2 regions of the Mesorhizobium sp. M4A.F.Ca.ET.022.05.2.1 genome follow, and region 2 is predicted to be linked to the other one. Evidence: riboswitches for the same ligand, from Rfam matches in the RefSeq annotation. Region 2 holds a riboswitch; the other holds the start of a gene.

Region 1 (8,173 bases), on a different contig from region 2:
AGGCTGCGCAGGCTTGCCACGTCGAGCGCCGCCCGTAGCTGGCCGGCATCGAGGTTTGAGCAGCCGACATGGCGGACCTTACCCTTGGCAAGCAGGCTCTGATAGGCGCCGAGCGTCTCCTCGTAGGGTGTCGCCGGGTCCGGCCAATGCGACAGATAGAGATCGATCACATCGGTTTGCAGCCGCTTCAGTGATGCGTCGACCGCCTTTTCGATATAGACGGCGGACAAATCCCGCCTGCCCTGGCCCATGTCCGAGCCGACTTTGGTGATGACGACGATCTTGTCGCGGTTGCCGCGGCTTTTCATCCACTTGCCGATGATGGTTTCGGACTCGCCGCCCTTGTTGCCGGGAGCCCAGCGCGAATAGACGTCCGCCGTGTCGATGGCGTTGAGGCCGGCATCGGCAAAACGGTCGAGCAGGTCGAAGGAGGTCTTCTCGTCGGCGGTCCAGCCAAAGACGTTGCCGCCCAGGACCAGCGGCGCGATGGAAAGTTCGGTGCGACCGAGACGGCGTTTGTGCAAGATTGAACTCCGTGATGCTTGGGATGATGCGGGGCAAGCCCGGCTTGGGGGCAGCAGCTAAGCTAGGTCTTGGATTGCCGAGGTCAAAGGCCTGGCCCTTCTTTTCCGGCAGGTCAGCGCTTCACAAAGGCGCGACCCGCCGCGCCACCTCTTCCAGCCAGTGGTCGCGGATGCCGAGCGCCTTGAGGTGCTCCAGCGTGCTCAGCACATAGTCCTCGTTCCTGCCGGACTGGCCGGCTGCGCCGCCAACGATGCCGGCCGCATGGGCCGCATCGAGCGCGCCGGCATACTGCTCATGCGCGCGGTCGACGATGTAGGCGACCGCCTTGATCGTCTTGCGTGCCTCCGTCCCGTTCCCGTCGAGCCGGATGTCCAGCGTGCGTTCGACATAAACGCTGGTCACCAGTTCGCGCTCGCGCAGATAGGCGAGAACCTCGCCCCGCAGGTCGCCGGGCACGCGGAACGCCAGCCCGATGCAGGAGCCGCCACGGTCGAGGCCGAGCACCAGGCCCGGCCGCTGCCGCGTGCCTCGGTGCACGAAGGAATAGACACAAAGCGACCGCCGATAGCCGAAAAGGCGCGCGCGGCGCGTCTCGACATGCGCGAATCCGGGGCGCCAGATCAGCGACCCATAGCCAAAAACCCAAAAATCGCCCATATCGCCAAGCCTGATCGCGTGAGTCCCGACCGCACGCCGGAATCAGTGTTTCCGTCTTCCGCTTGTTGCGTAACAACCGTCCGCCCGCAATATCAGGGGCAATGAGAGCTCCAGCATGACGTCAACTGACCAGCGCCCGCCGAACTTTCGCCGCCGGCTGTTCTGGCTCGCCGCTTTCATTGCAGTGCTGTTCGCCATCTACAGCGCCGGCTGGTTCTACCTCGCCGATCGCGTCAGGGCCGAGGCCGACAAGGCGGTGGCCGCGCTCAACGCCAAGGGCATCGAGGCCGGCTGCGCCAACCTGACCGTCAGCGGCTATCCGCTCAGTTTCGCCATTTCCTGCGACACGCTCGCCTATGAGGACGATGCCAGGAACCTCGCCGCCTCGACCGGCAGCTTCAATGCCGTGGCTGCGATCAACCAGCCCCTGTCGCCTGTTGCTGATCTACGCGGGCCGCTCAGGACCTCCATGCCCGGGATGACGCCGCTATGGATCGACTGGGACAAGCTGCGGGCGGATGCGAAGCTCTCCTGGCCGCTGCCCCGGCGCGTCGCGCTGAAGGCCGAGGGCCTGTCCGGCCAGACCGATCCGGCTGACAACAGTGATCCTGTCGAACTGTTCTATGCCGGAAAGGCTGCCGGGCAATTGCAGCCGAATGGCCAGGACATCGGCTATGCCGGCAGTTTCAACGATCTCGAGATCGACGCCGATGCTATCGGCGGACGCGTGCTGCCGCCGCTCGACGGTAGTGGCGAGGCGACGCTGAAGAACGGTGTCGTGCTGATCAGGACGCAGCCGAAGAGCCTGCGCGGCCAGTCGGTCGACATCGCAAAGCTCGATCTGTCGTCTGGCGAAGCACGGATAACGGTGTCCGGGCCGCTATCGGTCGATGCCGACGGCCTGATCGACGCCGACCTGACGATCAAGCTCAGGAATCCCAAGGCGGTGGCGGCGATCCTTGGCGGCGCCATTCCCGAGCGCAAGAGCGAGATCGAGCAAGGCTTTGCCGGCCTGGCGATGCTCGGTAACGAACCGTCCATGCCGCTCAGGATCGTCAAGGGCAAGGCCTCGCTCGGCTTCATCCCGCTCGGCAAGATCAAGCCGGTCAACTAGAGCATGGTTCCGAACCGAGGGCCCGCGTCAGCAAAAGGTGGAAACAGGTCTTCGGACAAGATCATGCTCAACAAGAGATTGCGAGCAGATGGATAAACCGGTCAAGCTCCTGAGTGTTGGCGCGTTCACCCTCGACACGATCCTTCGCCTCGACACGCTGCCCGTGCATCAGGGCAAGTTCATCGCTTCCGATGGCGTCCAGATCGCCTCGGGCATGGCAACCAGCGCCGCTTGCGCCGCCCGCCGTCTCGGCGCCGAAGTCTCGCTCTGGGCAAGTGCGGGCGATGATGCCGTCGGCGACCAGCTGATTGCCGAGATCGAGGCCGAGGGCGTCGATTGCAGCCTGGTCCGACGTGTGGCCGGCGCGCGCTCGGCGCTGGCCGCGATCCTCGTTGACGCGCATGGCGAGCGCATCATCGTTCCGTTCTACGACCGCAAGGCGCAGGCCGACCCCGCTGAATTGCCCGCCGATCTCTCCGCCTTCGACGCCGTGCTGGTCGACGTCCGCTGGCCGGGCGCCGCGGCGCTCGCCCTGAACGCGGCGCGCGCCAATGGCCGGCCGGCGATCCTCGATGCCGATACCGCGCCGCTGGAGGTGCTGGAGCAGTTGTTGCCGCTGGCCACGCACATCGTCGCTTCCGAACCCGCGGCGCGTATCGTCTGCGGCCAGGCGCTCGATCCGGAAAGCGCCTGCGCCGATCTTGCCAGCCGTACCGACGCCTTTGTCGCGGTCACCGGCGGCGCGGCGGGAAGCTGGTGGCACGACCGTTCCACCGGCTCGGTCCGCCATGTCGCGGCGCCGAGGATCAAGGCGGTCGATACGTTGGCGGCCGGCGATGTGTTTCACGGCGCCTTTGCCGTCGGCCTCGCGGAAGCTATGCCGCCCGAGCAGGCCTTGCGTTTTGCCAGTGCTGCGGCGGCGCTCAAATGCCAGCGCTTCGGCGGCCGGCTCGGCGCCCCGGACCGGGCAGAGACGCTGGCCATGATGGCGGCCCACTGGCCCGGCGATTAGAAGCTCTAGACACGCCTATCCCTTGGCGCCGGGATGCTCGACGACCTGGCGGCCGAAGTCCGGCACATCGATGTCCTGGCCGGCCTCGATGATCGAGCGGCGGACCGCGCGCGTGCGCGTGAACAGGTCGAACAGTTTCTCGCCGTCGCCCCAGCGGATCGCCCGCTGCAGCGAAGCAAGGTCCTCCGAAAACCGCGCCAGCATTTCCAGGATAGCGTCCTTGTTGTGCAGGCAGACGTCGCGCCACATGGTCGGGTCGGACGCGGCAAGGCGAGTGAAGTCGCGGAAACCGGAGGCGGAGTACTTGATGACTTCGGTCTTGGTCACCGATTCCAGGTCGTCCGCGGTCCCGACGATGTTGTAGGCGATGATGTGCGGCAGGTGCGAGACGATGGCCAGCGTCATGTCGTGATGCTGCGGATCCATTGTGTCTATGTTTGAGCCGCAGCGCCGCCAGAACTCTGAAAGCCTTTCCAATGCCGCGGGATCGGTGCCGGGCACCGGCGTGAAGATGCACCAGCGGTTGTCGAAGAGGTCGGCGAAGCCAGCGTCCGGTCCGGACTTCTCGGTGCCGGCCAGAGGATGGCCAGGAATGAAGTGAACGCCGTCAGGTACATAAGGCTGCATCTGCGCGATGACCGAAGCCTTGGTCGAGCCGACATCGGTGAGGATGGCGCCCTTCTTCAGCGCCGGCGCGATCTCCTCCGCCACTTCGCCGGAGGAGCCGACCGGCACCGAGACGATAACCAGATCGGCATCGCGCACCGCTTGCCTGGCGTCGGTTGCGTAGGAATCGCCGAGGCGGAGCTCCTCGGCCCGCGCCAGCGTGGCGGGGCTGCGGGTGGCGATGGCGACATGGCGGGCCAGGCCCTCGCGGCGGATGACGCGGGCCAGCGACGAGCCGATCAGGCCGATGCCGACCAGCGCGATCTTTTCGAACATCACAGGTGCCATGGCGCTCAACTTTTCACGAAGGTCGTGAGGGCGGCAATCACGCCGCGATTGGCTTCTTCGATGCCGACGCTCATGCGTAGCGCGTTGGGGAAGCCGTAGCCGGAAACGCGCCGCAGTATGTAGCCGCGCGCCGTGAGATAGTCGTCCGCCGCCGCCGCCGAATGCTTGCCGTCTTCGGGGAAATGGATCAGCACGAAATTGCCGACGCTGGGCGTCACCCTGAGCCCGAGCTTTGTCAGCTCCTCGTTCAGCCAGGCGAGCCAGGTTTCGTTGTGCGCCACGCTGCGCTCGACATGGGCGCGGTCGCGGATCGCGGCGATGCCGGCCTCGATCGCCGTTGCATTGACGTTGAAGGGCCCGCGCACGCGGTTGATCGCGTCGACGATATGCATCGGACCATACATCCAGCCGATGCGCGCGCCGCCGAGGCCGAGCTTGGAGAAGGTGCGGGTCATGACGACGTTCTCGGCACTGCCCGCCAGCTCGATGCCGGCCTCGTAGTCGTTGCGGCGCACATATTCGGCGTAAGCCCCATCCAGCACCAGCAGCACGTTCTTCGGCAGGCCGGCATGCAGGCGGCGGACCTCCTGGAATGGCACATAGGTTCCGGTCGGATTGTTGGGATTGGCGAGGAAGATGATGCGGGTCCGCGGCGTCACCGCTGCCAGGATCGCGTCGATGTCGGCGCGCTCATGGGTCTCCTTCACCGTGACCGGCGTGGCGCCGGCCGACTGGATGTAGATCTTGTAGACCATGAAGGCGTGCTCGGTGATGATGGCTTCATCGCCGGGCGCAAGATAGGTCTGCGCCAACAGGCCGAGAATCTCGTCGGAGCCGTTGGAGCAGATGATGTTCGCAGGGTTGAGGCCGTGCACCTCGGCGATCGCCTCGCGCAGCCGCCTGGCGGTGCCGTCGGGATAGACGTCGAGCCTTGCGGCAACCTCCCGCGCCGCCTCGATCGCCTTCGGCGAGGGGCCGAGCGGGTTCTCGTTCGACGACAGTTTATGGACCTTGGCGACACCGGCAGGCGCTGTGCTCTTGCCGGGCACATAGGCTTCGATGTCCATGATGCCCGCGCGGGGCGTCGGACGTGCCTTGTCAGGTGTCTGGTTCATGTCCAAAAGTCCGTCGAGGATGCCTCCAACCGAAGGCCGCAGCGGAAATACAAGCCGTGGCCGCGAATGTCGAGAGGGCGGCAAGGGCGCGAAAAGCCCGACCGTTGACGCCGAGCCGCGCTGGCCCTAGAAGAGCAGCGACAGTTCCGTGGTGATTTGGCCGGTCGGCTTGCAGCCACGTTAAACAATTCGCTAAAGGGCCGTTTGCATCCTGTAACCGGCTTTGCGAAGGCATTGCCGGTTTTTTGTTGTCCGCCGCCGGCCGGACAGTCGCCTGGTCCGGAAACCGGAATCGGTTTCCGGAAACCACGGTGCCTAATGTAAGAGGATGTTATGGCCGTTCTGCGCGCCGCAAAAACCAGCAACGAGGCCGACAATCCGTCGAGCCCGGTGTTGCGCTTCGGCGCCGACAAGCCGCTCAAGCTCGATGCCGGCGCGCTGCTGTCGCCGTTTCAGATCGCCTACCAGACCTATGGCACGCTGAACGACGCCCGCTCCAACGCCATCCTGGTCTGCCACGCGCTGACTGGCGACCAGCATGTCGCCAGCACCAATCCGGTGACCGGCAAGCCGGGCTGGTGGCAGGTGTTGATCGGTCCCGGCAAGATCATCGACACCAACCGCTTCTTCGTCATCTGCTCCAACGTGCTGGGCGGCTGCCTCGGCTCGACCGGCCCGGCTTCGACCAATCCGGCCACCGGCAAGCCCTACGGCCTCGACCTGCCGGTCATCACCATCCGCGACATGGTGCGGGCGCAGCTGATGCTGGTCGACCATTTCGGCATCGAGAAGCTGTTTTGCGTGCTTGGCGGCTCGATGGGCGGCATGCAGGTGCTGGAATGGGCGGCGAGCTACCCCGAGCGCGTCTTCTCGGCGCTGCCGATCGCCACCGGGGCACGTCATTCCTCGCAGAACATCGCCTTCCACGAAGTGGGCCGGCAAGCCGTCATGGCCGATCCGGAATGGCATGGCGGCAAGTATTTCGAATACGGCAAGCGTCCGGAGAAGGGGCTGGCGGTGGCGCGCATGGCCGCCCATATCACCTACCTTTCGGAGGCGGCGCTGCACCGCAAGTTCGGCCGCAACCTGCAGGATCGCGAGGCGCTGACCTTCGGTTTCGACGCCGACTTCCAGATCGAAAGCTACCTGCGCCATCAGGGCATGACCTTCGTCGACCGCTTCGACGCCAACACCTACCTCTATTTGACCCGCGCGATGGACTATTTCGACCTCGTCGCCGATCACGGTGGTCGCCTGGCCGATGCCTTCGCCGGCACCAAGACGCGCTTCTGCCTGGTCTCCTTCACCTCCGATTGGCTGTTCCCGACCGAGGAAAGCCGTTCGATCGTGCATGCGCTGAACGCTGCCGGCGCCTCCGTCTCCTTCGTCGAGATCGAGACCGATCGCGGCCATGACGCCTTCCTGCTCGATGAGCCGGAACTGTTCGCCGCCATCAACGGCTTCATCGGCTCGGCCGCGCGGGCAAGGGGGCTGAGCGCATGACCCCGGAAAGTTGCAGACTTTCCGAGTCAGGATCATGCGCCAAAAGGGAGGCCAGCCTGTGAGCGTCAACCGCGCCCAGCGCGTCGACCTTGAAGTCGTCGCCGATCTCATCCCGCCGCAGTCACGGGTGCTCGATGTCGGCTCCGGCGATGGGCTGCTGCTCGAATTACTACAGGAAACCAAGCAGGTCGACGGCCGTGGGCTGGAACTGTCGCAGCGCGGCGTTAACGAATGCGTGGCGCGCGGCCTCTCGGTCATCCAGGGCGACGCCGACAAGGATCTCGAATTCTATCCCGACAAGGGCTTCGATTTCGTCGTCCTGTCGCAGACCCTGCAGGCGACCCGCAATCCGAAGCTGGTGCTCGACGAGTTGCTCAGAATCGGCAACCGCGCCATCGTCTCTTTCCCCAATTTCGGCCACTGGCGGGTGCGCCTGTCGCTGTTCGTCAAGGGGCGGATGCCGGTGACCAAGGATCTGCCCTATTCCTGGTACGACACGCCCAACATCCATTTCTGCACCATCCGTGACTTCGTCAATCTGTGCGAGGAGCTTGGCGCCACGGTGGAAAAGGCAACCGCCCTCGACGGCAATGGTCAGAGGATCGGCCTCTCCATGCCGTGGTGGTTCTGGAATTTCTTCGGCCAGCAGGCAGTGTTTCTGCTGAAGCGATGATTGCGATGCGTCTCTTTCGTCGGCGTGCGGCCACGGTTGAAATCCCGCCCGACATTCTGTCCGGGATAAAGGCGGGAATTCTTGTCTGCACCTCACCGCGCAGCGGTAGCAATCATCTCGCTGGGTTGATGGCCTCCGCCGAACTGGGGCGTCCACTTGAGTGGTTTGGCGGTCGCCGTTTGCTGGAGCTGCCGGATTATCCTCGCGCCCCCCGCGCGCAGCTTCTGCGTGCGGTGACGGACGGGCGATCCTCTTCAGGAATCTACGCGATCAAGCTTTTCGCAAGCCAATTTGCTCAAGTTGCCAAGAAATTGAACCTGCCCGCGAGCCTTCCGAATCCGCGTTACGTCCGCTTGACGCGCCGTGATCGGCTGGGCCAGGCGATTTCTTGGGCCCGCGCCCGTCAAACCCGCAGATTCCGCTCCACGGAAATCAATGACACACCGCCGCGCTATGACGGTGGCGCGATCGTCGATTCGCTTGAAAGAATTCTGATGGAAAATCTGGCTTGGGATGGCTGGTTCGCAAAAAACGGACTGCCCTACCTTTCTCTGACTTACGAGCAAATTCAGCAAGATCCGCGAGCAAGCCTCAAGCAAATTGCACGCTTGGCGGATACC
Region 2 (15,300 bases):
GGGAACGAGCCGGGAGACAATCGCCAAAGCAGGGAGTTGCAGCAGGAATTTGAGGTCTTCCAGCGCAAATATCTTCCTGGCCCCGGAGGCCCGTTTTCTCTTGCGTATGTTGAATTCCAAGCCGGGTCCCCACCCACGCACCTTGCTTACGGGGGGTCGGCGGGCAAATAAACTGCCGATTCCCAAAGCGCAGGCGCTACTAGCATGACCGATCGCCGGCATCAAAGGCTCTCTTGTCATCCGGGCACGGCTTTGGCGATTGCCCGAAGCCCGGCCATCATGGTAACGAGGGCGCGCGCGGGTATGATGTAATGGTAGCCTGTCAGCTTCCCAAGCTGAACGCGCGGGTTCGATTCCCGCTACCCGCTCCAGCTTGTGCCGCGCCGTATTCACTCATCAGTGGCTCGATGAACTCGAACCGGCCAACGCCGGCAGGCTTGCGCATGGAACGCCCCGCAACTCGAATTTGATTCAATATCGCAGGACGGTTTCCGTTCCGTTAGCCGTTGCTAAAAAGACCGCCGGCCGAAGCCGGCGGCAGGGTCTACTGTGTCACCAGAGGTACGATCTGGTAATAATCAACGGCTCCAGCCGGCTTTTGTTTCAGCATTCGATAAAATGTGAAACCCGCCGCCAATCACATGGCAGCGGGCCTTTTCACAAGGGACCGGAAGGATGGAGGGGACATGCAATCCGGCCGGCATTTCCAACGAGACGTGCAAGTTTTTGTTCCGACGCAATTTAGCAAAATTGAATATTCCAATGATCGGCCTATAATTTGCCAGCCGGCAACCTACCCCGTTTGCCGGTTAGGCCCGGCGGTCAAACCCCGAGCCCCCGCCCTTGGCCGCCGGGCCGCTGGAAATCGGCTTGGCAACGCTGCGGCGGAAGTACTAGGAGGGAGGCCTTTCCCATGCGCACGGCGGCACTGCGGCTTCGCTCGATCCGACAAGTCCTGTTGCCGCTGATGGGGTTTACCGACTGGCACGAAGGAACCGGCGTGGACGGCAGGCCCATTTGGAAGCACTACATAGCCAGAACGGACTCATGGGAGTCACGTCCGATGACACCCAAAGAGGAAGCCGAGGCCTTCTGGTGGTGTCACCCACCGTATTGAGCGCAAAGTGGCTTCTAGCGCTTCTTCGGCTGCCGTCCCGGTCAGTTCCCTCACCCTGCGAATTACCAGGGCGATAGAGACTCTCTTGTGAATGGCGGTTTCGAGAGCGGGCATGCAGGACCGGCCGGCAACAAACCTGCTACCCGCTTCAGCCGGAATCAATCGATCAGATGGCGCCTTCCTGCACCTGCCGGGACCGCGCAGTCCGGTCAGGTGCGGATGGATGCCGCACCTTTCATGCCAGCACGCCGCAAAGCGGAAGGTGCTTTGCCGCCTCGTCGGCTTCCATCCGCACTATGGTGTGCGTCAGGCCGCCATGCTCATCGATCCATTGCCGCACCCAGTCAGGATATTGCGATATAAGGTAATTGGCGGCGACCGCGTTCTGCCGAGCGCCGACGCCGTAGGGCAGATGGAAGCCGAAGGATGCCTGAGGGGTCACGCAAAGCTGCTCGACGGGCAGCGACAGATAGAGCGTGCAGGCGCTGTCACACGCCCCCTCGAGGCTCACCGGCTCGTCGGCGGCGCGCAATTGGGCAATGTGCAGGGCGAAGCTCACGATCTGGCCACCGTGATTGTCGCCGACCGTCTCGGCCTTCGCGGGCAGCGCCGCCAGAATGGCGGCGAGCCCAATCGCCGTGGTCTTCAACGCCCATCCAAGCTTTGCCGGCAGCAGATCGATTTTCATCCTGTGTTCTCGTTCTCGCGTTTGTCTCGCGGGCGGCTACGCTAGCATCAAGATGGTTAACATTAGGCAGCGCTCATCAATCTTCCGATCGGCCTGTTACACTCGCGCGAGCACGGTACCCCTAGAGGGGGCGCTCTACGGCGAAGGAGACGCCAGGAAGCGCGCCACGACCGGCGACTGTTCTGTGCAATTGAAGAACGAGCGCCCGTCCAGGCTCTTGGAGTATCGGCCGATCCTGGCATGGGCCGGAATTTTGTCTGGGTCGGCCTTCAAGCCGAGCAGAATACGCAGTTTCTTGAAAGCCATCTATGGAGAGCCCCACCCCGACACTCACGTTGGAATCCGGGCTCCCGATTTGTAAAGGGTGGATTTTGGGTTTTGAACATGCGCGAGCATGAAATCGCTGGCCGCCAGCGCGCGGCTGTCACGACCGAAACTGACGTCGAGACTGGTTGCGCTTCCGTTTGGTCCGGCGCCGTACCGCCTTCGCTAGCGGCGGCCGAGCCAACCGTCACCCAACTTCCCGCAGGATGAAATCGTGCAGCATCTTGGCGGCCGGAGAGAGCACGCGGTTCTTCACCGTGATCAGGCTGTAGGGCCGGACCTCGATGTCGAACTCGGTCTGGACGACATCGATGGCGCCGGCCAGCCCGTCGGGATTCTGGATGAATTTCGCCACCTGCACCGACACCGGCGCGATAGCATCGGACTGCGCCACCATGACCAGGGTGAGCAGCAGCGAGCTGGTGTTGAGGATGCGATCCGGGAGCGCGATGTTGCGGTTGAGGAAATTGCTCTCCATCGCCTGGCGCAGCGGCGAGCCGCCGGACTGGAAGACCCAGTCATAGGCGGCGGTCTCCTCCAGCCGCACCGCCTTGCCGTTGCTCAGCGGGTGGCCTCGGCGCACGATCAGGCAGGCCTTCTCGACGCCGATGACGCGCGATTCGAACAGACGCGGGTTGAGATCGTCGGGAATGCGCGCGATGATGAAATCGTGGCGCGACGCAATCAGCTCGCGTGCCAGCACGTTCGAGGTCTCGACCTGCATGGTGATCTCGATGCGCGGATAGAGGCGGCGGATCTCGCGGATCGCCGGCACCGCCAGTTCGATCGCCGGCGCCGTCACTGCGCCCAGGAATACCGAGCCACCCTTGCCCGCCTTGAGCTCAGAGATCTCGCGGTCGGCCTCGCGCATCTCGAGCAGGATCGAGCGCGCGCGCCTGGCCAGCGCCCTGCCGTAGGGCGTCAGCGTGATGCCGCGCGGCAGCCGCTCGCAGAGCTTCACGTCGAGCACCGCCTCCATTTCCGAAATCATGCGCGAGGCGGCGGGCTGCGATATGTTCATCACCTGGGCCGCGGCGCTTACCCGGCCGTGATCGTCAAGGGCTGCGATCATGCGCATATGGCGCAGGCTGAGCCCGCTGCGCAGAAGCGTTTCGCCATCTCCCGGCAGCTCGTCGTATCCACCTGAAATACCAACAGGATTGCCCAATGCCGCCATGCTTTGTCTTCGCTCCCGCAACGCATTCGTCGGCTTTTGATATATACCAGTTTCGGTATAGCAACCATCAGAGATCGCATTTGACAGTTATGTCAAAGGGACACACCCTTCGCGCGTCCCGTGGCATGACGGTCGATGACGAGGGAGATCGTGTCGACTGAAATCAGCGCCGCGGGGCCGATTGGGAGGATACCGGAGATCGATAGACGACAGCGGCGCATCTCGCGCTTCTGCTCGCCTGCGCGGCCCGCGAAGCCCCGAGGTGTCGCGTCCATCAACCAGGGAGAGTTACTGTGAAAATCATCAAGACACTGGCCGCCGTGGCGGCCCTTGGCATCGCGGCCATGACGCTGCCGGCGCATGCAGGCGAAGGCCTTGTCGGCGTGCTGATGCCGACAAAGACCTCGCAGCGCTGGATCAATGACGGCGACGCCGTCAAGTCGCAGCTCGAGGCTCTCGGCTACACCGTCGACCTGCAGTACGCGCAGGACGACATCCCGAACCAGCTCAGCCAGCTGGAAAACGAAATCACCAAGGGCCCGAAGGCGCTGATCATCGCCTCGATCGACGGCACCACGATGGCCGACGCGCTGCAGAAGGCCAACGACGCGGGCGTCGTCGTCGTCGCCTATGACCGCCTGATCAAGAAGACCCCGAACGTCGACTACTACACCACCTTCGACAATTTCGGCGTCGGCGTGATCCAGGCGAACTCCCTGGTCAAGGGCCTCAAGGAGCGCTTCCCGAACACCAAGCCGTGGAACGTCGAACTGTTCGGCGGCTCGCCGGACGACAACAACGCCTTCTTCTTCTACAATGGCGCGATCTCCGTCCTGCAGCCGCTGATCGACGACGGCTCGATCAAGATCAAGTCCGGCCAGACCGGCATGGACAAGGTCGGCACGCTGCGCTGGCTCGCCGCCACCGCCCAGGCGCGCATGGACAACCTGCTCTCGGCCAACTACTCGGACGGCAGCCGCGTCGATGGCGTTCTGTCGCCCTATGACGGCCTGTCGCGCGGCATCACCGCCTCGCTGCGCGCCGTCGGTTACGGTACCGACGCACAGCCCTGGCCGATCGTGACCGGTCAGGACGCCGAGACCGCCTCGGTGAAGCTGATCATCTCGGGCGAGCAGTACTCGACGGTGTTCAAGGACACCCGCGAACTGGCCAAGGCCACCGTGCAGCTGGTCGACAAGGTGCTCTCCGGCGGCAAGCCCGACGGCCTCGACGAAAAGACCTACAACAACGACGTCAAGGTCGTCCCCTCGATCCTGTTGACGCCGCATGAGGTCGACAAGTCGAACTACCAGGCGCAGGTCGTCGACTCCGGCTACATCAAGGCCGACGAGCTGAAGTAATCCGGCTTCAAAGGGAGGGGTCCTGCGCGACGCAGGGCCCCTTTTCGTTCAGAAGCGACCCCGGTATTGTTTTTTGCCGGCTTCTGCAGCGCCATGCACCGTCGCGGCGCGGACCAGACTGCAGTATGTTGATTTCGCGCATGACGCTTTCCGAAACCGGAAGGCATGCGCCAGGGAGCGGAATTCCTAATGACCTCGACGATTTTGGAGATGCGCGACATCACCAAGACGTTCCCCGGCGTGAAGGCGCTGTCGAACGTCAACCTCAGCGTCGAGGAAGGCGAGATTCACGCCGTCGTCGGCGAGAACGGCGCCGGCAAATCGACGCTGATGAAGGTGCTGTCAGGGGTCTATCCGTCCGGCACCTATGAGGGACAGATCGTCTTTCGCGGCCAGGAATGCCACTTCAAGGGCATCCATGACAGCGAGCATATCGGCATCGTCATCATCCACCAGGAGCTCGCCCTGGTGCCGATGCTGTCGATCGCGGAAAACATCTTCCTCGGCAACGAGCACGCGACCTATGGCGTCATCGATTGGAACGCCAACGAGAAGCGCACCGCCGCATTGCTGAAGAAAGTCGGGCTCAAGGAAGACCCCAAGACGCTGATCACCAATATCGGCGTCGGCAAGCAGCAGCTGGTCGAGATCGCCAAGGCGCTGAGCAAGGAAGTGAAGCTGCTGATCCTCGACGAACCGACGGCTTCGCTCAGCGAAAAGGACAGCCAGGCGCTTCTCGACCTTCTGCTCGAGTTCAAGCGGCAGGGCATGACCTCGATCCTGATCTCGCACAAGCTGAACGAGGTGAACCGGGTCGCCGACAAGGTCACGGTGATCCGCGACGGACGCACCATCGAGACCTTGCCCAGGGAAGACATCAGCGAAGACCGCATCATCACCTCGATGGTCGGCCGCTCGCTCGACGACCGCTATCCGCCGCGCGAGCCGCAGATCGGCGAGGTCGTCTTCGAGGTCAAGGACTGGTCGGTCTACCATCCGATCCATGCCGACCGGCAGGTGATCAAGAACGTCAACCTCAATGTGCGCAAGGGCGAGGTGGTTGGCATCGCCGGGCTGATGGGCGCCGGCCGGACCGAATTCGCGATGAGCCTGTTCGGCCGTTCCTATGGCCGGCACATCACCGGCGAGGTTTTGCTCGAAGGCAAGCCGATCGACCTTTCGTCGGTGAGCAAGGCGGTGGAGAACCGCATCGCCTATGTCACCGAGGACCGCAAGACCTACGGCCTCAACCTCATCGACCATATCAAGCACAATGTGACTTTGGCCAATTTGGGCGGTGTTTCGAGCCGCGGCGTCATCGACGACATGCGCGAAATGAGCGTGGCCAACGACTATCGCAAGAAGACGAACATCCGCGCGTCCAGCGTTTATCAGCTGACCGGCAATCTTTCTGGCGGCAACCAGCAGAAGGTGGTGCTGTCGAAATGGCTGTTCGCCGACCCGGAACTGCTGATCCTCGACGAGCCGACGCGCGGCATCGATGTCGGCGCCAAGTACGAAATCTATACGATCATCGCCCGTCTCGCCGCCGAGGGCAAAGCGATCATCGTCATCTCGTCGGAAATGCCGGAGCTGCTCGGCATCACCGACCGCATCTATGTCATGAACGAAGGGCGCATGGTCGGCGAAATGGCGGCAAGCGACGCCAGCCAGGAAAAAATCATGCGCGCCATCGTTCGCGGAGAAGGAAAAAAAGCATCATGAGCACAGAAAGCGCTCCCGCGCCGCAAAGCGGCGCAGCCGAAGACGTCAAGCAGGGTCCGCGCGTCGCCGTCTCGGCGCTGACGACGAACCTGCGCGAATACGGCCTGATCATCGCGCTGATCGTCATCATGCTGTTCTTCCAGTACACGACATCAGGAACGCTGTTCAAACCGGTCAATCTCAGCAACCTGGTGCAGCAGAACTCGTTCATTATCGTGATGGCGCTGGGCATGCTGCTGGTGATCGTATCCGGCCATATCGACCTCAGCGTCGGTTCAGTGGCGGGCTTCATCGGGGCGCTGGCGGCGATGATGATGGTCATCTGGCCGCTCGGGATATTAAGCAATCCGCTGGTGGTCTCGATCGTGTGCCTGATCGTGGGCGCCCTCATCGGCGCGGCTCAAGGCTACTGGATCGCCTATCACCGGATACCGAGCTTCATCGTGACGCTGGCGGGCATGCTGATCTTTCGAGGCATCTGCCAGGCCCTGCTGGGCGGCGGCTCCTCGGTCGGCCCGCTTCCAGACAGTTTCAAGGCGCTAAGCTCGGGCTTCATTCCGGACGTGATCGGGCCGCTGACGCTGATCCCGCCGACGGTGAATGCCGCCGGCAAGACCATCCTCGGCAGCGGGCTTACGCTGCACATGACGACGATCGTGCTCGGACTGATCGCGGTGCTCGCCTATGCCTATTTCGGGCTGCGGGCCCGCCGCAAGCGTGAGCGTCATGGCTATGAGGCCGAGCCTTTCCCGCTGTTCGTCATCAAGACGCTGGTCGGCAGCGCGTTGGCGCTGTTCCTGGTCTTCCAGTTCGCGAGCTACAGGGGCCTGCCGGTTGTGCTGCTGGTGATGGGCGTGCTGATCTCGCTGTTCGTCTTCGTCACCAAGCGCATGACAATCGGCCGCCGCATCTATGCCATGGGCGGCAACGCCAAGGCGGCGCAACTGTCGGGCATCAACACCGAACGGCTGACGCTGATGGTGTTCATCAACATGGGCGTGCTGTCGGCGCTCGGCGGCCTGATCATCGCGGCGCGCCTCGGCCAGGCCGTGCCGGCGGCCGGCCTCGGCAGCGAGCTCGACGTCATCGCGGCCGTGTTCATCGGCGGCGCCTCGGCGATGGGCGGTGTCGGGCAGGTCATCGGTGCGGTGGTCGGCGGCTTCATCATGGGTGTGATGAACAACGGCATGTCGATCATGGGCGTCAACGTCGACTGGCAGCAGGTGGTCAAGGGCCTGGTGCTGCTCGGCGCGGTGATCTTCGACGTCTACAACAAGAACAAGGCCTGACGGCAGCAATTCCAGGAAAGCTGCATAGCGGTTTTCCGTCCGGAATTGCGCAGAGACAATATATTGGGAGCGGTCGGCTGCTCGAAGCTGAACCGCACCAGCCGAGGAAGGCAGGAGGCATACGGGTCCAGATCGCGAAGCTGCCGGCAACCCGCCGGCGCCAAGAAGTCCCCGGAGGGACCAGGCTCGCGAGCGCAATCCGGACGAAGAGTTTCAACCGTGGCGCGGAACTGTTCCGGGCCGCGACGGTCAGGGTTTGCCCATCGGCGGCCGGGCCAAGGCAAAAGAGAGAGGGTTCATCATGCTGATCTCCCAGATCCTCGACGACGCCGAGACGATCCGCGTCGTCGCCCGCAACGGCGGCAAGACGCGGATCATCAACGGCGCCCGCAGCGTCTATTCGCTGGCGATGGAGGCGGCGCGCACCGGCACCGGCCTCGTGGCGCTGATCGAGCGCAAGGGTTTCGGCGAAACCATCGATCTCGATGCCGTTTACAAGAAAGGACGGCTGGTCTCGCCGATCAACCATCCGGATCCGGCGCATCTGCATCTCACCGGTACGGGACTTACGCATCTCGGCTCCGCCGCGACGCGCGATTCCATGCACAAGAAGCTCAGTGACGGCGAGGAGCAACTCACCGATTCCATGAAGATGTTTCGCATGGGGCTGGAAGGAGGCAAGCCTCCAAAGGGCCAGGTCGGCGTGCAGCCGGAGTGGTTCTACAAGGGCAACGGCACGATGGCGGTGGCTCCGGGCGCGGCGCTGATGTCGCCCGCTTTCGCGCAGGACGCCGGCGAGGAGCCGGAGATCGCCGGCATCTACGTCATCGGCGACGACGGCGCGCCGTTCCGTGTCGGCTTCACCCTGTCGAACGAGTTCTCGGACCATGTGACGGAGCGGGTGAACTACCTGTTCCTCGCCCACTCCAAGCTGCGCAACGCCTCGTTCGGGCCGGAGATCCTGATCGGCGACCTGCCGGCCGACATCAGGGGCTCCTCGCGCATCTGGCGCGACGGCAAGCTGCTTTGGGAAAAGCCGTTCCTGTCGGGCGAGGCGAACATGTCGCATACCATCGCCAATCTCGAGCATCACCACTTCAAATACTCGGCCTTCCGCCAGCCGGGCGACGTGCATGTCCACATGTTCGGCACCGCGACGCTGTCCTTCGCTGACGGCGTCAAGACCGAGGCGGGCGACACTTTCGAGATCGAGGCGAAGGATTTCGGCCTGCCGCTGCGCAACCCGCTCGAGATCGAGAAGCCGGTGAAGGTGGCGGTCAAGGCGCTTTGAGCGCATTCTCCTTCTCCCCTTGTGGGAGAAGGTGGCCTCGCGAAGCGAGGTCGGATGAGGGGTGCTCCAGCTTGGCAAAGACGGGTGATCCGTCACCTACCCCTCATCCGTCTCGGCGCTGCGCACCGATCCACCTTCTCCCACAAGGGGAGAAGGCGGAGGGCGCACAACCTCAGTAGATATCGAAGTCGAAATACTTCGCCTGGATCTTCTTGTAGGTGCCGTCGGCGACGATGGCGTCTATTGCCGCGTTGAGCTTGTCGCGAAGTGCAGTGTCGTCCAGGCGCACGGCGATGCCGGCTTCGGTCTCGGTGCCCTTGACGTCACCGACCAGCTTGCAGCAGCCGTCGCTCGCCTTCTTCAGCCAGTCCACCAGCACGAACTTGTCCGAAATGACGGCGTCGAGCCGGCCGTTCTGGAGATCGGTAATCGCCTCCTCCTGGGTCGGATAGAGCTTGGCCTCGGCGCCGGCCTTACCATAAACGTCCTGGGCGAAGTCGGCCTGAGTGGTCGAGGCCTGGGCGCCCACCGTCTTGCCGGCGAGCGCGGCCGGTTCGGTCGAGGTGAGTTCGCTGTCCTTCGGCGCGACCAGCGCAAGCGGCGTCGTATAGTATTTGTGGGTGAAGGCGACCTGCTTCTTGCGCTCCTCGGTGATGCTCATCGACGCGATAATGGCGTCGAATTTCTTGGCCTGGAGGGCCGGAATGATGCCGTCCCAGTCCTGGGTGACGATCTCGCATTCGACCTTCATCTGCGCGCACAGCGCGTTGGCGATGTCGATGTCGAAGCCCTCGACCTTGCCGTCCGGCGTGATGGTGTTGAACGGCGGATAGGCGCCCTCGGTGCCGATCTTGATCTTTTCCGCGGCCTGCGCCGACAGGGCGCCGGCGCCGAGCGCCAGCATGGCGGCAGCGGCCGCCGACAGGATCCATCTCGAAATCCGCATTGTCTTCTTCCCCTTCATTTCCGTCACCTTGACGGGCTGGGCACAGCCAAGCATGCCGCGTGGGGCCGGGCAAGCGGAGTCTAACGATGACGATGGATCAGCGCGCGGCGCGGAAATGCTTGGAGAGCTTCAGGCCCTGCGCCTGGTAGTTCGAGCCGAGATCGGTGCCGTAAAGCGCCTGTGGCCGCTCCAGCATGTGTTCGTAAACCAGACGGCCGACGATCTGGCCGTGATCGAGGATGAACGGCACCTCGTGGCTGCGCACTTCGAGCACCGCCCGGCTGCCGGTGCCGCCGGCCGCCGAATGGCCGAAGCCCGGATCGAAGAAGCCGGCATAGTGGACGCGGAATTCGCCGACCAGCGGATCGAAGGGCGTCATCTCGGCGGCGTAGAGCGGCGGCACATGCACCGCCTCGCGGCTGACCAGGATGTAGAATTCGTCTGGATCGAGCACCAATTCTCCGGCGCCGCTCTTGTAGAGCGGCTCCCAGAAATCGACGACGTCCTGCGCGGCCCGCTTGTCGACATCGACGAGACCGGTATGGTGCTTGCCGCGATAGCCGACCAGCCCGTCCTTGTCGCCGTCGAGATCGATCGAGAGCGCGATGCCGCCGCCGGAAATGTTGGGCGGCTCGGTGGCGACCAGCATCTCGCCATGGTGGAGCTCGCGCAACTCGCTCTCCGACAGCAGCGCATTGCCGGTGCGGAAACGGATTTGCGACAGCCGGGATCCGGCACGCACCACGATCGGGAAGGTGCGCGGGCTGACCTCGAGGTAGAGCGGCCCGGCATAGCCGGCAGCGATCTTGTCGAACTCGTGACCGCGGTCGGTCATCACCCGGGTGAAGATGTCGAGCCGCCCGGTCGAGCTTTTCGGATTGGCCGAGGCAGAGACATTCGCCGGCAATGCCAGGCTCTCCAGCAGCGGCACGATGTAGACGCAGCCCGTCTCCAGCACAGCGCCGTCAGCGAGATTGATCTCGTGCAGCTTCAGCCGGTCGAGCTTGTCGGCCACCAGATGATCGGGGCCGGGCAGGAAGGAGGCGCGCACGCGGAAAGCCTTGTCGCCCAGCCTGAGGTCGAGGCTGGCCGGCTGGACCTGGTCGGCATCGAGGGCGCGCGGCGACTTCAGCGCGCCGGACTGGAACAGCGCGGAAATGTCCTGATCGGGAAGAATGCCTGTCTGCCGCAAAGCTGGCTCCGCTCCAAGGCCGCTGGTACAAACCTCTTAATGAAGCCGGCAATTGACGCAAGCGCGGTGCGGGTCTAAAGGGTCGTTATCCCGTGGTGATTTGGCCGGTCGGCTTGCAGCCACGTTAAACAAGTCGCTAAAGGACCGTCGGGCCGCAAGGCCGTATGGACCGGTTGCGACTTTTCGCGGCCGGTTTTTTTGTATCTGGAAGTAGAGCGATGACCAAGAAGCGTGACTGGAAGCCTCAGACGGCACTCGTGCATGGCGGAACGCTGCGTTCCGGCTTCGGCGAGACAGCCGAGGCGATGTACCTCACCCAAGGCTATGTCTATGAGACGGCGCAGGCGGCGGAGGCCCGCTTCAAGGGCGAGGAACCAGGCTTCATCTATTCGCGCTACGCCAACCCGACGGTCGACATGTTCGAAAAACGCATGTGCGCGCTGGAAGGTGCGGAGGACGCGCGCGCGACCTCCTCCGGCATGGCCGCGGTGACGGCGGCACTACTGTGCAGCGCCAGGGCCGGCGACCATATCGTGGCGGCGCGCGCGCTGTTCGGCTCCTGCCGCTGGGTGGTCGAGACGCTGGCGCCGAAATACGGCATCGAGGCGACGCTGGTCGACGGCACCGACATCGCCAACTGGGAAAAGGCGGTGAAGCCCAACACCAAGCTGTTCTTCCTGGAAAGCCCGACCAACCCGACGCTGGAAGTGGTCGATATCGCCGCCGTCGCGGCACTCGCCAATTCGATCGGCGCCAGACTGATCGTCGACAATGTCTTCGCCACGCCCCTGCAGCAGAAGCCCTTGCAGCTCGGTGCCCATATTGTGGTCTATTCGGCGACCAAGCACATCGACGGCCAGGGGCGCTGCCTCGGTGGCGTCATCCTGTCGGACAAGAAGTGGATCGACGAGAACCTGCACGACTATTTCCGCCATACCGGCCCCAGCCTGTCGCCGTTCAACGCCTGGACGCTGCTGAAGGGCCTGGAGACGCTGCCGCTGCGGGTGCGCCAGCAGACCGAAAGCGCCGGCAAGATCGCCGACTTCCTCGCCGAACGGCCGGAGATCGCCCGCGTCATCTATCCGGGCCGGGCCGACCACCCGCAGGCCGAGATCGTCAGGAAGCAGATGTCGGGCGGCTCGACGCTGATCTGCCTCGACGTCAAGGGCGGCAAGCAGGCGGCCTTCGCCTTCCAGAACGCCCTCGACATCGTGCTGATCTCCAATAATCTCGGCGACGCCAAGAGCCTGATCACCCACCCGGCGACGACCACGCACAAGAACCTCAGCGACGAAGCGCGCGCCGAGCTCGGCATCGGCCCGGGCACGCTCCGGCTCTCGGTCGGCCTGGAGGACACGGACGACCTGCTCGCCGATGTCGAGCAGGCACTGAAGGCGGCGAAATAGGGGACCTGGGCGAAGGCCCCGGTCAGGCACTCGAGGGCGTCTCTTCCAGTTCGGCCACCTTGGTGCCGATGGTCATGGCGTTGCCGCGCCAGTCGACGGCGCCGCCCAGCCAACCGCGCGCCCATATCGCCGGCAGCATCGCGTCGCGCGCGATCATGGCGGCGACGATGCGCGGCGACAGGTACCAGCCCTTGGCCGAGGCGAGCGCGCATTCCGGCAGATAGGCGAGCGCCAGCACGCAAAGCGCCGTGGCCGGCAGGCTGATGCCCGCGTGAGCCGCCGCAAACAGCGCCAGCAGCAGCGGCAGCGCCGCGCCGGTCATGATCTCCGGCGCGAAGAACAGCGGGAAGGTGACGCGGCGCAGCCGCGCCCAGCGCGCCTGGCGCGACCAGATCTCGCCGAGCCGGCGCTCGCCCAGCGGCTGTTCGAAGGGCGAGGCAACGAGATGGACGCGAAGGCCGAGCCCGTTGACCAGCTTGGTCGCCGCGGCGTCCTCGGCGATCTCGGCGGCAAGCGCGCGGATGCCGCCATTGGCGTCGAGCATGGGCTTGTTCCACAGCATGCTCTTGCCCTGGGCAAAGCCGAGGCCAAGCGCCTCGCCGGCATATTGCCAGCGCGCCTGCAGCGTGTTGAGGAAGGCGCATTCGACCTCCGCCCAGAAGCCGTCCGGCCGCGAGCCGATCGGCGTCGAGCAGACGAGGCCGGTGTCCGACCGCCAGGCTGCCATCAGATGCTGAATATAGTCGTGCCGCATCAGCACGTTGGAATCGGCGAGGATCACCCAGTGATGGCGCGCCGCCTCCCAGCCCTTGACGCAATTGTTGAGCTTCGGATTGGCGCTGACGCGGTCGTCGCCGACCAGCAGCCGGGCGGGCACCTTGGGAAACCGGGCAATCGCCCGGTTTATCAGCTTGGCCACCGGATCGTCGGCATGGGCGACGCAGAAGATCAGTTCGTAACGCGGCCAGTCGAGCGTGAAAGCGCGCTGGAGCGTCTCCTCGGTGAACGGCTCGACGCCGTCCTGCCGGCGGGCGGCGCCGCGCCGCGCGGGGGTTTCAGCCTCAAAGCCGCGAGCAGGATGCTGGTGAGATTGGCGAGGAGCAAGGCTATCGAAAGCAGGGCGGCGGCTATGGCGATCAGTTCCATCGAGGTCTGGTCACTCCGGAAAAGCCGGCTGGGAATGGCCGTCTTGAACAGGTCGACAGAGCGATGAGTCGCCCGGCACGGTCTGCGCACACCATCATTGTCGTGTGTCACTTAAATGACATTGTTTGCCGGCACGTGCGCATAAGGACGGAAGGGATGGGCATCACGCATCGTTGACCTGATCGCGGAGCGAGCCGAAAGTTCCCGAACTGTTTGGAGCAGCTCATGTATCGCGCCGTCACGCGCAAGATCGAAGTGCAGGTCAGGCCGTTCTATCTGGAGGATCGCTCCGATCCGTCGGAGAATCGCTATGTCTGGGGCTATCACGTGACCATCGACAACCAGTCGGACGAGTTCGTGCAGTTGCTGTCGCGCTATTGGCATATCACAGACGGCAGCGGCCGTGTCGAGGAGGTGCGCGGCGCCGGCGTCGTTGGCGACCAACCCGAGCTCAATCCCGGCGACAGTTACCAGTACACCTCCGGCTGCCCGCTTTCGACGCCGTCGGGCATCATGGTCGGCCACTACACGATGCGCAACAAGCAGGGCGAGACGTTCGACGTCGCTATACCTGCTTTCTCGCTCGACCTGCCGGGCACGCGACGGACGGTGAACTAGTGGCCGCCTACCCCCTTGGCGCCGGCACACCGGCGTGCGAGCGTCAAAGCAACTTTGCTTCCCATTGATCAAGGGAGGCTGCCATGCGCCAGGCAGCGGCTTGATGAACAAAATTGAGACAGGGCTGTTTCTGGGCAGGCTGCCGTTCGCAAGAGTTGGACAAGGACCGGAAAGTCTTCTCATCATCAACGGCGGTCAGGGGTTCATGATGAAACCCTGTCGATCCAGACTGGAAAAGGACGCCAGACGGCTCATCCATATCCTTCCACCCGGCACGAGCTTTGTGCTGATTGGCTACGATCCCGCTCCCAAAGCCGATCTATCGCTCGAGGGCATGGCCAGAGACATCGCGGAGATCATCGACGCTGACTTCAAGAAGCCAGCGAAGTTGATGGGTATTTCCTATGGCGGCGTTGTCGCAACGCAGGTGACCGCACGCTATCCAGACCTGGTAGGCAGGCTGGTCCTGCTGGCGAGTGCGCATGGCTTTTCGGCCGATGGAAAAGAGCGGCTCAAGAGACAGATCCAATTCGCAAAAGCCGAACAATTTCACGCGCTTTTGGAGGAATTCACAACGGCGTTTCGGCGGCCGTGGCTGAACCTTCTTTTGCGTTTTCGACTGAGGTTCGAAGGACGCAGCCTGATTGCCCGGATGGGAGCGCCAAGGACGATTGGGCGCTATCTCGAGGCAATGCTCGACAACGATGTGGCCGACGTAGGCCTCCGCGATATCTCGGCGAGGACCTTGATCCTCGGCGGTGAAAGGGACCAGTTTTTCGGCGGGATGATGGAAGCCACCGCGAGTGCAATCAGCGGAGCGAAGCTCACACTGCTCGCGGGAGAAACCCATATGGCTCCAGTCGAACGAGCGTCAGAGGTCCGCAGGCACCTCGAAGATTTATTAGAAGCTGAAATCGGTGCGGCAGCCAAGCGCAGTCAAAAAGGACGCCCGACAATGCAGGCTATGTATCCTCTCCCCCGGTGGGAGAGAGGATAGATTGCGGTGCGGCTTGTCAGAAG

What was found. A riboswitch is a leader RNA that binds a small molecule or an ion and turns the genes downstream of it on or off. The one in region 2 is predicted to bind S-adenosylmethionine.
Region 1: linked by a shared signal. The riboswitch ahead of EN745_RS23030 (homoserine O-acetyltransferase) and the one ahead of EN745_RS05800 (O-succinylhomoserine sulfhydrylase) in region 2 are both predicted to bind S-adenosylmethionine.

Annotation. Positions count from the first base shown of each region.
Region 1 is NZ_RZOJ01000245.1:144-8,316, forward strand. Features, by position in the region: partial or broken gene EN745_RS23000 (aldo/keto reductase) at 1-524, opposite strand, end outside; gene EN745_RS23005 (gamma-glutamylcyclotransferase) at 646-1,182, opposite strand; gene EN745_RS23010 (DUF2125 domain-containing protein) at 1,298-2,296, shown strand; gene EN745_RS23015 (sugar kinase) at 2,385-3,308, shown strand; gene EN745_RS23020 (prephenate/arogenate dehydrogenase family protein) at 3,324-4,262, opposite strand; gene hisC (histidinol-phosphate transaminase) at 4,268-5,377, opposite strand; SAM riboswitch at 5,516-5,593, shown strand; gene EN745_RS23030 (homoserine O-acetyltransferase) at 5,711-6,880, shown strand; gene metW (methionine biosynthesis protein MetW) at 6,939-7,553, shown strand; gene EN745_RS23040 (Stf0 family sulfotransferase) at 7,499-8,173, shown strand, end outside.
Region 2 is NZ_RZOJ01000029.1:15,213-30,512, reverse strand. Features, by position in the region: partial or broken gene EN745_RS05850 (hypothetical protein) at 1-120, opposite strand, end outside; tRNA gene EN745_RS05845 (tRNA-Gly) at 298-371, shown strand; gene EN745_RS05840 (hypothetical protein) at 1,353-1,805, opposite strand; gene EN745_RS35970 (hypothetical protein) at 1,941-2,111, opposite strand; gene EN745_RS05835 (LysR family transcriptional regulator) at 2,317-3,306, opposite strand; gene chvE (multiple monosaccharide ABC transporter substrate-binding protein) at 3,600-4,667, shown strand; gene mmsA (multiple monosaccharide ABC transporter ATP-binding protein) at 4,857-6,392, shown strand; gene mmsB (multiple monosaccharide ABC transporter permease) at 6,389-7,681, shown strand; gene araD1 (AraD1 family protein) at 7,983-8,972, shown strand; gene EN745_RS05810 (ABC transporter substrate-binding protein) at 9,145-9,918, opposite strand; gene EN745_RS05805 (2'-deoxycytidine 5'-triphosphate deaminase) at 10,016-11,110, opposite strand; SAM riboswitch at 11,193-11,270, shown strand; gene EN745_RS05800 (O-succinylhomoserine sulfhydrylase) at 11,329-12,516, shown strand; partial or broken gene EN745_RS05795 (ceramide glucosyltransferase) at 12,539-13,662, opposite strand; gene apaG (Co2+/Mg2+ efflux protein ApaG) at 13,888-14,280, shown strand; gene EN745_RS05785 (alpha/beta hydrolase) at 14,384-15,277, shown strand.